2 linked regions of the Pokkaliibacter sp. MBI-7 genome follow. The protein of the gene in region 2 binds, or shares a complex with, the protein of the main gene of each other region. Links are inferred from orthologs where the notes say so. Each region holds a gene or a part of one and is shown on either strand. Other genes may lie near its edges.

Evidence for each region.
Region 1: the proteins of dnaG (region 2) and dnaB are in contact, whole or in part, in a crystal structure (PDB 2R6A), measured with the Geobacillus stearothermophilus proteins. The link is inferred for Pokkaliibacter sp. MBI-7 from one-to-one orthologs. Residues at the interface, in WP_049624496.1 of Geobacillus stearothermophilus: Lys456, Leu457, Leu458, Pro459, Ala460, Asn463, Ala464, Leu467, Leu535, Leu536, Ile537, Ala538, Gln544, Glu545, Asp548, Tyr549, His552; in WP_033016901.1 of Geobacillus stearothermophilus: Ser13, Glu15, Ala16, Gln18, Glu91, Leu92, Asp94, Ala95, Val96, Pro97, Thr98, Ala99, Ala100, Asn101, Tyr104, Tyr105, Ile108.

Annotation. Positions count from the first base shown.
Region 1 is NZ_JARVTG010000001.1:1,417,711-1,421,006, forward strand. The notes cover bases 225-3,196. They hold dnaB (replicative DNA helicase), read right to left. Parts: upstream 2,419-3,196; coding sequence 1,030-2,418; downstream 225-1,029. Other genes in these bases: QCD60_RS06450 (2OG-Fe(II) oxygenase), read right to left, coding at 225-381; QCD60_RS06455 (thioesterase family protein), read left to right, coding at 568-993; rplI (50S ribosomal protein L9), read right to left, coding at 2,574-3,020; QCD60_RS06470 (hypothetical protein), read right to left, coding at 3,050-3,196. Also shown: more of QCD60_RS06450, read right to left, coding at 1-224; more of QCD60_RS06470, read right to left, coding at 3,197-3,296. UniProt on the Escherichia coli protein: The main replicative DNA helicase, it participates in initiation and elongation during chromosome replication. Travels ahead of the DNA replisome, separating dsDNA into templates for DNA synthesis.
Region 2 is NZ_JARVTG010000001.1:3,861,158-3,864,462, forward strand. What follows is about bases 1-2,981. They hold dnaG (DNA primase), read right to left. Parts: upstream 2,512-2,981; coding sequence 490-2,511; downstream 1-489. Other genes in these bases: rpoD (RNA polymerase sigma factor RpoD), read right to left, coding at 1-290; QCD60_RS17045 (GatB/YqeY domain-containing protein), read right to left, coding at 2,743-2,981. Outside these bases: more of QCD60_RS17045, read right to left, coding at 2,982-3,195. UniProt on the Escherichia coli protein: RNA polymerase that catalyzes the synthesis of short RNA molecules used as primers for DNA polymerase during DNA replication.

The sequences.
Region 1 (3,296 bases), 2.4 Mb from region 2 along the record:
AAACGTCAGAATGCGCTGATTGTTTCCCTGGAAGTTATCCCAGTGCAAGGCATAACCACCGCCCTCCGGATAACGGGCGTAGTGAAACTCCATGGCGTTCAATCCCAGAAACAGCGAGCGATTGAACTCTGCCATCCAGCCCTCTGCAACCTGCAGGAACTGCTGCTGACAGATGGCCTTACCTTCCAGCCAGGCAATCTCATCAGCACGAATTGACTCAACTCGTTGCCGTGCCTGACCCACTTTGGCCTCTTCCAGTGCATTGGCCTGATAATGGCAGCTGATATCCTGGTATAAAGCCTGCAATAGAGTCTGCTCCAGCAGGGGATTGCGTTCATCGGGCAGCACCACGTAACCACAGCTGGCCAATTGATCGAGCATGGACTCCGGGAGTCCGGTAGTAGCAGTCTTCACTCCAGTGCAGTGCCCCAGTAATAAACAGGGCGACTATTTTGCTCAGGAAGCGAATCCACCAGAAACAAAATCAAATGCTCGATATAAGCAAGAAAATCGATTGATCAGTAAAGGCCAACAACAGATATATCTAGACGTAAGAGGCAGGACAATATGGCAAGGATAAGACTGGCGTTACCGGCACAGAGTCTGTTTCAACTGACGCTGCCGATCCGCATTCAGGATATCAACTACGGCGGTCACCTGAGCAACAGCGCCATTCTCGGTCTGGCACATGAGGCACGCATAGCCTTTCTCGCCCAGTATGGCTGGCAGGAGCTAAACATTGAGGGCTGTGGCATCATCATGGCCGACGCCGCCATTCAGTTTCGCGCCGAAGCCTTTCATGGCGAGGTGCTGAATATCAGCGTAGGGCTGATGGATGCTTTTGAATATGGTTGCGACATGTTCTATCGCATGGTCCGCGAGAGTGATGGTAAGGAAATCGCGCTGGTCAAAACCGCGTTGGTATTCTTTGATTACAGTAGCCGTAGCAAGGTGGCTATGCCAGCGGCATTCGCCAGCCTGATTCCCGACTGACGAACCGCTGCCGCACGGCACTCTCTGGCAAGCGTGCTAGTACTCATCCTTGTAGGAGTCATAGATCTCTCGGGCCAGATCCTCAAAGCGGGTGTATTTACCGATAAAGGCCAACCGACAGGTGCCGATGGGGCCGTTACGCTGCTTACCGATAATGATCTCAGCCACCCCTTTGTCGGGAGAATCTTCGTTATAGACCTCATCACGGTAGATAAACATGATGACGTCGGCATCCTGCTCGATGGAGCCTGACTCCCTGAGATCGGAGTTGATAGGACGTTTATTGGGACGGTTTTCCAGACTACGGTTGAGCTGAGAGAGCGCAATCACCGGGCAATGCAGCTCTTTCGCCAGCGCCTTCAGCGAGCGCGAGATCTCTGCCACTTCCTGAGTACGGCTCTCAACGTTGCCACCCAGCCGCATCAGCTGCAGGTAGTCGACCATGATCAGCCCCATGGAGCCATGCTCACGATGAATTCGCCGGGCACGGGCACGCATCTCACTGGGTGTCAGGCCTGGCTGATCGTCGATATACAGCGGCTTGTTACGCAGCATATGCACTGCCCCCGTCAGTCGGGTCCACTCCTCGGGATCCATCTGTCCGGTACGCACATTCCCCAGCGGGATTTTGCCAAGGGACGCCAGCATACGCATCATCAGCTGTTCGGCAGGCATCTCCAGACTGAATACGAGCACCGGTTTGTTACCCTGCACGACGACGTTCTGCACAACGTTCATGGCAAAGGTAGTCTTCCCCATGGAAGGACGCGCAGCGACGATAATCATGTCCGATGGCTGCATGCCCGAGGTCATCCGGTCCAGATCCGAGAAGCCGGTACTTGCACCGGTCATCTCGCCACCCTGCTGATTGAGCAGATCAATACGCTCGATCGTCTGCGCCAGAATAGGGTTTACGCCCACTGGCCCCGCAGCCTGGGTTCGGCTTTCTGCAATCTTGAATACTTTGGCTTCCGCCTCATTGAGCACTTCCGGACCGGTCCGCCCTTCCGGATGATACGCCAGATCCATGATTTCACCACTGATACCAATAAGCTGGCGCAGCAGTGAGCGGTCACGCACGATTTCGGCATACGCGCGAATATTGGCAGTACTCGGCGTGTTCTGTACCAGCTCTCCGAGGTAAACCAGACCACCGGCATGCTCAAGCTCTGCGCGGGACTCCAGTTCCTCCGACAGCGTAATGATATCCAGTGGCATCTGCTGACTGATCAGCTGCGCCATGGCCCGGAAGATCAGGCGATGATTGCGACGATAGAAATCGTCTTCGGTCAGCTGCTCAGCGACGGTATCCCAGGCCTGGTTATCCAGCAGGACACCACCCAGTACCGACTGTTCAGCTTCAATTGAATGAGGAGGGAGCTTTAAGGCTTCTGTTTCCTGGTCGGGAAGCGTATCCATCAACATCAGTCTCAATAGACAAACCGGGCTATTACCCTATACCAGAGCAGCTCGCCTGGGAATCTCACCATAACTCGGTGGACTCTGATAGGGCATAAACACAAACACCCGCCGAAGCGGGTGTTTGCAGTCATCTTGACGACGACCGATAAAGCGTCAGCTTATTCAGCTACCACGATGATGGTAACTTTGGCAGACACTTCAGGGTGCAGCTGGATAGCTACTTCGAATTCGCCAGTGTGACGCAGAGCGCCATTGGGCAGACGAACTTCTGACTTGTCTACAGCGATACCGGCAGCAGTGATGGCATCAGCCAGATCACGAGTACCGATAGAGCCGAACAGTTTGCCTTCGTCACCGGCTTTGGCAACGATAGACAGTTCGATTTCAGCCAGTTGAGTAGCGCGAGACTGGGCAGTAGCCAGCTTATCAGCAGCTGCTTTTTCCAGCTCGGCACGGCGAGCTTCAAAAGCTTCAACGTTAGCAGAAGTAGCCATAACTGCCTTGCCATAAGGCATCAGGAAGTTACGACCGTAACCAGCTTTAACTTTAACTCTGTCGCCCAAGCCACCCAGCTTGCCGACTTTCTCGAGCAGAATAACTTCCATCTCGTAAACCTCTGTTTGCACAACCCGGGTCAGACCATCGGGTTAAGTCTTCTGCGGATATTGATCAACGAGTCGATCACACCCAGCAGCATCAATAAAGGATACACATACGGTCCAAGCAGGAACAGTGCCACATAAAGTGCACCCAGCCATGCTTTACCCAGTGCCTTGATACCTATTACCCCGTGAACCAAGGCTAACCCTGCAACGACCAGCGGCAGAGACAACACCGGCAGCCAACGCAGCCACTCGGGGCCTGCTCCCGCTCCCAGCATC
Region 2 (3,305 bases):
TCAGTGGTGCGTCCCACTTCCCCTTCAACTGCTGCGAGTACAGCGACTGCTTCTTCAGCAGCAGCGTCGTCAGCTTCGTTATCGCTCATCATCAATGAATCGGCATCGGGGGCTTCTTCTACCACCGCAATACCCATGTCATTAATCATTCGGATGATATCTTCCACCTGATCCGGATCAGAAATATCCTCCGGTAGGTGGTCATTGACTTCAGCGTATGTGAGGTAGCCCTGCTCCTTGCCTTTGGCAATGAGCTCTTTCAGACGGGACTGTTGTGAACTTCCGGCCATAGATACCCTATAGAACGTGACGCGAGTGAGGAACAAAGCCGCATATTATAACCTATAGACGGTTTTTTGTGCCAGAAGGGTGCGGCTCCCAGTTCCAGCCTGTATCACAAGAGGTGAACTTTTGCTGACTCCATAGTGGGGCCAGGCAAGTATTGTAGCTTAATTGTGCCAAGTCGCCGTTTTTTCAAGGGTTATTTGATTATTGGCCCTTGAGAAGTTGTTGCAGCTCCAACCGTTTTGGCTGCAAATCCCGGTACTGTTGTTTCTCTTCTTCAGTAAAGCGGATCTGCTTGAGAAGTTTTTCCTGCAATGACTCATATTGCTGCTGAATTGCATCAATTTGTAATCTTATGAGATTGCTGCGCAAGTAGCGTTGTCCGTCATCGGCATCAGCCTGATAGCTGATTTCTGACAGCTGATTGAGGAATCGGCAACTTGGGTTATTGGCAAAGTCAAAATGTGCTGCAAGATCGGCAAATCCTGCTTCTGGTTGATGTCGCAAATAGGTGATCAGTTCCAGCAGGAAGTGAATTTCGCTATCTGCAAAGGAGTGCAGATAGTTGAGGTCGATATCAAGATCGGCCAGGGCTTCTGGACTGCGAATGAGAGTCAGCACCGCTGCTCGGCAAGGGGTCATGCGCACGACCTTGCCGATGGGTTCCTCTTTCTCGTGTTTCGCAGCTGATTTTTTCCATTCCCCTTGTTGCTTTTTGCTGCCTTTTTTCTTCCATTCCTTTTTGCCAGTAAATGGCATTGGAGAGGAGAAGGTCTCCTCATCTTCGGTGTAATAGGGTGGATAGCCAAACTCATTGTCATCTGCTGCAGGTATGCCTGTTTGCGCATAGTCAGCGTATTCCGCTGGATGGGTCTCGTCCCAGGCAGGCTCCTGATAAGCGTTGATATCTTTGACGGGAGCAGGCTGGTCGTGCTCCAGCCAATGCTGCAAGCGTTGGCTGTCCATGCCGGTAATATGGGCCAGATTGTCCATCAGCAGCTGCTTGAGGATGCCTTCTTTAATCTGGGCAATCAGTGGTAGTGCACGCTTGCTCAGCATTGCTTTGGCTTCAGCAGTGTCTGGTACTTCTCCACCCTGGAGGTGGTCAAAAAGGAAATCAGAGAAGCTTTGTGCCCGATTCAGACGGCGTTGGAATGCCTCAAGACCTTCCTGTTGGATCAGGCTGTCTGGATCTTCACCATCAGGAAGAAAAAGGAAGCGGGCTTGCCGGCCATCTTCCATGAGTGGCAGTACGGTCATGAGCGCGCGCTCGGCAGCCTTGCGCCCCGCCTCATCACCATCGAAGCAGAAAACGACTTCTTCCACGCGGCGGAAGAGAGTGCGCAGATGAGTATCGCTGGTAGCGGTACCCAGTGTTGCAACGGCCTCGTGCAAACCATGTTGACCTAGCATCACTACATCCATGTAGCCTTCGACAATAACGAAGCGCTCCAGCCGTTTGCAGTACTTGCGTGCTTCGTAGAGGCCATAAAGTTCCTGATTCTTATGGAAAACGGGAGTCTCCGGTGAGTTCAGGTATTTAGGTTTTTCATTGGTCAATACCCGACCGCCAAAGCCGATGATCTTGCCCTTGCTATTGCGTATGGGGAACATGATGCGGTCGCGGAAACGGTCATAACACCTGCCTTCCTCGGGTTTGTCGATCAGTAGTCCCGCGTCAATCAGTGCCTGACGTCGGGCTGCTGTGGTGCCAAAACGTGACAGTACGTTATCCCAGCCAGGGGGAGCAAAGCCGATACCAAATGCTTTGGCTGTTTGCCCGGTGAGGCCGCGTTTACGCAGATAACTGATCGCTTTATCGCGTTGCAGGTGCTCTTTCAGCTGCAGGCTATACCACTCGGCGACCTCGTCCAGTATGGCCAGAATGGGGGCCAGCTTGTCTTCCTTGCTGTCGTTCTCTTGGGCTTCCGTTGGAATGTCAAGCCCCGCCCGCTGCGCCAATGTCTCGACTGCGCCACGAAACTCGACGCGGTCATATTCCATGATAAAACCAAGCACATTGCCAGAAGCACCGCAGCCAAAGCAGTAGTAGAACTGTTTGTCAGGGCTGACAGAAAATGATGGAGACTTTTCCTGATGGAATGGGCAGCAGGCTGAGTAATTCTTGCCTGTCTTTTTCAGCGGCACACGCTCGTCAATGACATCGACAATATCGGTGCGCGATAACAAGTCATCGATAAAACGTTGAGGGATTTTTCCTGCCATGGTAGTAGGCGGTACTGCTCGGTAGTGGGCGAGACAACTGAGCCTCAGGTCAGCTTTGCAAATGTACTTGCCAGGCTATAAAAGGCTTAATCTCAGATGGCTAAGCATCAAAGAAACTAGCAGCAGCCAGCGTTACATACAATATTGCTGGCTGCAGATAGCGGTTGATAAGTAAAAAATTATCAACTGATAAGATTCATTGTGGCGCTGTGGTATACGCTCCGGGACCTTTTAGCCCAAGCGTGCTTTCACCTTTTTATTGATAGCTGTCATATCGGCACGGCCCTGGGCACGCTGTTTCAGCAGGCCCATCACTTTGCCCATGTCTTTGGCGGATGCAGCGCCGGACTCGGTAATAGCTTGCTCGATAAGTATTTCCAGTTCTTCGTCGGTGAAAGGTGCTGGAAGAAAAGTTTGGATCACCTCCATTTCGGCGGTCTCAATGTCGACTAGGTCCTGGCGACCGGCTTGAGCAAATTGCTCAATGGAATCGCGACGCTGCTTCTGCATTTTGTCCAGCACGGCAAGAATGCGGGCGTCATCAAGTTCGATTCGTTCGTCAACTTCAATGCGTTTAATGTCAGCCAGCATCAGACGGATGGTGCCCAGGCGTTTCTGGTCACGTGCACGCATCGCTGCTTTCATTGCTTCAGTGATGCTGTGTTTCAATCCGGTATCTGACATGCTCATATCCACACATTGGGGTGAATTCTGTCATCAGGCCGTTCGGCAGTTGGCCGGAACGACTGAAGTATCTATGTTGCCAACGACATTCAGTCGCTGCGGTATGCTTG